Linked DNA regions of Prochlorococcus marinus str. GP2. The protein of the gene in region 1 interacts with the protein of each later gene in a pairwise test. Links are inferred from orthologs where the notes say so. Each region holds a gene or a part of one and is shown on either strand. Other genes may lie near its edges. The genes, in order: eno and rpe.

The links.
Region 2: the proteins of eno (region 1) and rpe interact in binary tests that used the Escherichia coli proteins (3 or more experiments, as listed by UniProt). The link is inferred for Prochlorococcus marinus str. GP2 from one-to-one orthologs.

What each region holds. Positions count from the first base shown.
Region 1 is NZ_JNAH01000003.1:187,605-190,848, forward strand. Bases 258-3,164 are described here. They hold eno (phosphopyruvate hydratase), read left to right. Parts: upstream 258-1,018; coding sequence 1,019-2,311; downstream 2,312-3,164. Other genes in these bases: EU91_RS06625 (ATP-dependent Clp protease ATP-binding subunit), read right to left, coding at 258-755; EU91_RS06615 (ABC1 kinase family protein), read right to left, coding at 2,316-3,164. Also shown: more of EU91_RS06625, read right to left, coding at 1-257; more of EU91_RS06615, read right to left, coding at 3,165-3,244. UniProt on the Escherichia coli protein: Catalyzes the reversible conversion of 2-phosphoglycerate (2-PG) into phosphoenolpyruvate (PEP). It is essential for the degradation of carbohydrates via glycolysis.
Region 2 is NZ_JNAH01000004.1:94,356-97,537, forward strand. Bases 241-3,085 are described here. They hold rpe (ribulose-phosphate 3-epimerase), read right to left. Parts: upstream 2,120-3,085; coding sequence 1,361-2,119; downstream 241-1,360. Other genes in these bases: lptB (LPS export ABC transporter ATP-binding protein), read left to right, coding at 241-296; ccsB (c-type cytochrome biogenesis protein CcsB), read left to right, coding at 410-1,339; glpX (class II fructose-bisphosphatase), read left to right, coding at 2,307-3,085. Outside these bases: more of lptB, read left to right, coding at 1-240; more of glpX, read left to right, coding at 3,086-3,182. UniProt on the Escherichia coli protein: Catalyzes the reversible epimerization of D-ribulose 5-phosphate to D-xylulose 5-phosphate.

The DNA.
Region 1 (3,244 bases):
AGTATTGGATTATTTTTGTTTCTTCTGCATAGTACCCTCATTACATTATTGATCTCATTTTCTCTTCCTATAACGGGATCTAGTAAGCCTTTTTTTGCTGATTCTGTTAAATCATTTCCATAAATTGAAAGAGCATTTTCATCTTTTCCAACTTGTGTTTTTGTTTCAATTTGAAGTTCACTTTTAGGTAATGGAACATTAGCTTTTTTTGATTTTTCTTCTTCAACTAAAGTCTCTATGTTTGATTCAAAATTAGATTGATTATTTATCTCAATTACATTTTTGTAATTAATAGAATCTTTTGGTGGATTAATATTTGGGAAAAACTTTAATTCTTCCTCTAATTTTTCCATTGAAAGATTGCCTTCCTCAAAAACATAATTTCCAATTCTTAAATCCCTTCCAAGAGCAATTAGTAAATGAGGTATTTCTATTAATCTTGATCCCCATTGAATTTTAATCTGATTTGCATTATCTAATAAAATTTCTAAATCTTCTCCGATAGTAAAAATATCTGATTCATTTGTTGGTGTTTCTTCTAAAAAATCTTCTGTTATATCTAAAACTATATCTTGGTCGATTGATAATTTTTCAATAAAAGCAAAAAATTCACTTGATGAGAACAATGTATGAATTATGTGTTCAATATTAAATTCGCTATGATCCCATTTTTTTGCGGTTTCTTCTCCCAATAAAAGGAGATTCCAACTGATATCGCTAAAAAGTTCAGGACTGGATGTAAGTGTTTCTCTCATATAACTATAAAAAATATAGTTGATTATTAATTAATATTCTAAATAGAATCTGCATTAATAATCATCCAATAATTTTCAAATTGTAAGATGAATTTAAAAAATAAGTGTTTGGCAGGGGTTGCGAAGACTTTGGAATTAAAAAAAGCTTTTCTTATATCTAGTTGTTCTGAAATTTTAAAAATTATATTTGGTTAAAATATATATTTCAGATATTAGCCAAATAGTTCAGCTATTAATAGGATTTAAATAGTAATAATTAAATTGTGAAAGAAACTATTGATTTTCTTATAGATACCATTGAAGCGAGGCAAGTCCTTGATTCAAGAGGTAATCCCACTGTAGAGGCGGAAGTATTTTTGGAATGTGGTGCAATTGGTAGAGCAATTGTTCCCAGCGGAGCTAGCACTGGTGCTCATGAGGCACATGAATTAAGAGATGGTGGTTCAAAATATATGGGAAAAGGTGTTTTGAATGCTGTTAATAAAATTCATGAAACAATCTCCCCTGCTTTATGTGGTTTGTCAGCTTTAGATCAAACTGCAGTAGATAAATTAATGATTGAAATTGATGGAACTCCTAATAAGTCTAACCTTGGAGCAAATTCAATCCTTGCAGTGAGTCTTGCAACTGCAAGAGCATCAGCAAATGCTTTAGACATTCCCCTATATAGATATCTTGGAGATCCATTATCCAATCTTCTTCCAGTTCCATTGATGAATGTAATAAATGGTGGAGCTCATGCACCAAATAGTCTTGATTTCCAGGAATTTATGCTCGTACCTCATGGAGTTGATAATTTCAGTGAATCATTAAGAATGGGCACTGAAATTTTTCACTCATTAAAAGCACTTCTTGATCAAAAAGGCTTATCTACTGCTGTAGGCGATGAGGGTGGATTTGCACCTAATTTGTCATCGAGCGAAGAAGCAGGGGACTTATTATTAGAAGCAATTCAAAAAGCAGGATTTACGCCAGGGGAACAGGTATCTTTAGCATTAGATGTAGCTAGTACTGAATTTTATAGTGATGGTATTTATAGATATGAAGGAAAAAGTTTAAATAGTTCTGAAATGATTTCATATCTTTCAAAATTAGTTTCTAATTATCCAATAGTTTCAATAGAGGACGGTTTAGCAGAGGATGATTGGGAGGGTTGGGCAGAATTACATAAAGAACTAGGAAATAAAGTTCAGCTTGTAGGTGATGATTTATTCGTTACTAATACAGAAAGGTTAAGGAAAGGCATTATCGAAAAATCTGCCAATTCAATCCTCATAAAGGTAAATCAAATTGGAACATTAACTGAAACTTTGGAGGCTATTGAATTAGCTAAAATGTCAGGTTTTACAAGTGTTATTAGTCATAGAAGTGGTGAGACTGAAGATACAACTATTGCTGATTTATCTGTCGCTACAAGATCGGGTCAGATCAAGACCGGCTCTTTGAGTAGAAGTGAAAGGATTGCAAAATATAATAGGCTTTTAAAAATTGAGGAGGAATTGGGAAATCAAGCAAGATTCGCTGGAGTTTTAGGTTTAGGTCCAAAAAATATGTAGTTTTTTAGCGCTTAAGTTTTTCTAACCGGGAGCCTTTTCTCATACTTAATTGACATTTTATCCAATCAATACTGATTGGTAGTGCAAAAAAAAGTGGCAATAATGCAAAATTATTTTGTTTATTGGTTACAAGTAAAGCAGATGCAATTGATAAGCTACCTATAAGAATTGAATGGCCTAAAGTTTTTTGAGCAGTGAACATTTTTTTGAATTGCCTATCAGACTCTCCCATTCTTATTTGCAGTTGTAAATCTCCCTGCTCTAATCTTTCTAAACTTTCATCTATTCTTTTTGGAATACCAACAGCTTTCGATCCTAGTTCACCTACTTGCCTTCCAAATTGGTTAATTAAATCGTTGGGAGTTTGATTATTTGAAGTCATAAGTTCTATTAAATAAGGCTTGGTAACTGATACAAGGTTAAACCCTGGGTCAAGCATTCTACCAACTCCTTCAAAAGTTGATAAGGCTCTCATCACGAAGATTAAATCTACTGGAAGTTGAAATGGTGTTTCATAAACAAGTTCGTATAAATCTCCAGATAATTTTTCAATAATATTTGGACTAAATGGTGGGGTTAAAGCTTCTTTAAGCATTAATCTGACTAATCTTCTGACTGGTCCTACATCAATATCTTTTGAAATTAGCCCAGCTTGTTGTAATTGACTAACAAGCGATGAGGCGTCTCTTAAAGCAGCAGACTTAACCATCCCCCCTAATCTTGTTTGAAGATTATTTGAGATATTACCCATCATTCCGAAATCATAAAAAATCAATTTACCTTTATTTGAAACTGCTAGATTTCCTGGATGAGGGTCTGCATGAAAGAAACCGTAATTTACTAATTGCTTTAAATAGCTGATAGCGCCAATTTCTGCAATTTTAGGTAAATCAATTTCTTGTGATTGTAACTTTTCTAAATCGCTTATTTTTG
Region 2 (3,182 bases), on another replicon or contig:
AAATTGCAAGGGCTCTAACAGTAGGCAGAAAAGGACCTAGATATTTGTTATTAGACGAACCTTTTGCTGGGATAGATCCTCTAGCTGTTAATGATCTAAAGAAACTAATTCTAAAATTAAGTAGTGATGGGGTGGGGATTCTCATTACAGACCATAATGTGAGGGAAACCCTTCTAATTACTAACAAATCATATGTATTAAGTGAAGGAAAAATTTTAGCTAACGGTTCATCAAGCGAATTGGCTGATAATCCAATAGTCAAGAAGTATTATCTAGGAGATAATTTCAAACTTTGAAATGCTTTTTTAAAATAAATTAAAACTTTATTATTAAAGATTTACTCATACGAGAATGATTTTAATTATTATTTAGTTGTCATTGAATATTAAAACTTGAGAAATTTCAAGAAATGATACTAGATAATTTTTTTAAAAATTTTATATATGAACCGGTTTCAGTTTTAGGTCTTTTAGTTTTTTATTTTTTATTAATTAACTTACCAATATCTTTGGGTGCGGTTTTTAAAAAAAAATCTTCTGCTGCTGTAAGACTCATTACGATTTTAGTGAACTTATTAATAACATTACAATTACTTTTTAGGTGGTCAATTTCTGGGCATTTTCCTATTAGCAATTTGTATGAATCTCTTTATTTCCTTACTTGGGGTATCACATTAGGTCAACTATTGGTTGAAAGAGAATACCAAGCTCCAATAATTCCCTCAATTGCTATACCTATTGAGTTACTGACTGTGGCTTTTGCTTGTTTTGTTCTACCTGAGGATTTGAAAATATCATCCAATTTAGTTCCAGCTTTAAGGTCTAGTTGGTTAGTAATGCATGTTAGCGTCGTAATGCTTAGTTATGCAGCATTAATAATAGGTTCTTTACTTTCAATGTCCGTTTTGTTTATCAATAAAAATAAGCCACTTCAAATCAGAAGTAGTTCTACAGGTATAGGAGGATTTAAACTTTTAAATAGCCATCCCTTAAATGATTTAGTTGAACCTATTGAATTTTCTCATTCAGAAACATTAGATACATTAAGTTACCGTTCTATATTGGTGGGTTTTGTTCTTTTGACTCTCGGTTTAATTTCAGGTGCAGTTTGGGCTAATGAGGCCTGGGGCACATGGTGGAGTTGGGATCCAAAAGAAACATGGGCATTTATCTCATGGTTGTTTTATGCTGCTTATCTGCACATGAGAATAAGCAAGGGTTGGCAAGGACGCAAACCAGCATTATTAGCATCTACAGGCTTTTTAGTTGTTTTAGTATGTTATTTAGGAGTTAATTTTTTAGGAATAGGTTTGCATAGTTATGGATGGATATTTGGGTAATTTCTCAATCATTCAGAATATTTATTGAGGTTCTGAAAGAACATTCCCTTTTTGTGCTTCTTGTGCAACTTTTCTCAAGTCATCACATCCTTCTTTTAATGTTGGGTAAGCAAACATTCCGCTACCTGCAATAAAACAATTAGCACCAGCATCGGCACATTGTGAAATAGTCCAATTTGCTTTTATCCCCCCATCAACTTCAATGTCGACATCTAAGTTTTTTTCGATAATAAAGTTTCTTATTTCTTTTATTTTATTAAGCATTGTTGGTATATAAGCTTGTCCTCCAAAGCCTGGATTAACTGTCATAACTAAAACATGATCAACCATATCCATTATGTTTTTAATCATTTCAAAAGGAGTATGAGGATTCAATGCAACAGAAGGAGATCCACCTAAATCTCTTATTCTTCCAAGAACTCTATGTAAATGAATATTTGCTTCAGCATGAGCTATTACTACTCCTGGATCACCATTTGCCCCTTTTGTAGCGTTTACATAAGATTCAAGCATTGTTTCACAGTTGTACTGGCTTACCATTAATTGAGTTTCAAAAGGGACATTGCAATATTTCCTGCATGCAGCAATCATTTCAGGACCAAATGTAAGATTTGGTACGAAATTTCCATCCATTACATCAAATTGAATTCTATCTACCCCAGCTTCCTCGAGCTCTTTCACACATGCCCCCATATTTGCCCAATCTGCCGGTAAAACTGAAGGAATTATTTGAATTGGTCTATTTGCACCAGTTAATTTTGCTTGATTTGACTCAGTCATTTAATTTTTAAAATATTTAATAAAGATACTATATTTAGTTGTTTATTCCTAATTTCAAGTCACGGCCTGATAAAGTAACAGCTGTAAAGAGTTAAAAAAAGCTTATTAGCATAATAATTCTCATAAAAAATTGCATTTTATATGAGATCATACTCAAAACCTTTTAGAAAATCCTCAAAATTTAATTGTGAATCAAACTTTAATTCAAGAAATTCTCGAAGTTGTCGAGCAAGCAGCTATTGCCTCAGCAAAACTAACAGGACTTGGTCAAAAAGATGAAGCTGATGCAGCAGCTGTCGAAGCAATGAGATTGCGAATGGGCAAAATTGAAATGAAAGGGAAAATTGTTATTGGAGAAGGTGAAAGAGATGAAGCACCCATGCTTTATATAGGTGAAGAGGTTGGTAGTGGAAGTGGCCCAGGGGTTGACTTTGCAGTAGATCCTTGTGAAGGAACTAATCTTTGTGCGAATAATCAAAGAGGTTCTATGGCGGTTTTAGCTGCCTCTGATACAGGTGGTCTTTTCAATGCTCCTGACTTTTACATGAACAAATTAGCAGCTCCTCCTGCGGCCAAAGGTAAAGTTGATATTAGAAATTCAGCTACTGAAAACTTGAAGATACTTAGTGATTGCTTGGGCCTTTCTATTGATGAGCTTACTGTAGTTGTAATGGATAGAACTAGACATAAAGATTTAATTAAAGAGATTCGAGGATGTGGTGCAAAAGTACAGCCGATTTCTGATGGTGATGTTCAAGCTGCGATTGCATGCGGTTTTGCAGGAACTGGAACACATTGCTTGATGGGTATAGGTGCAGCTCCAGAGGGTGTTATTTCAGCTGCTGCAATGAGAGCTCTCGGCGGACACTTTCAAGGACAACTAGTTTATGATCCCGCAATCGCTCAAACTTCTGAATGGGCTGATTACACAAAAGAAGGAAATATAAAACGTCTTAATGAAATGGGCATATTAGATATAGATAAAATCTATGAGGCAAATGAATTGGCATCGGGAGAAAATGTTGTTTTCGCTGGAAGTGGAATAACTGATGGATTATTATTT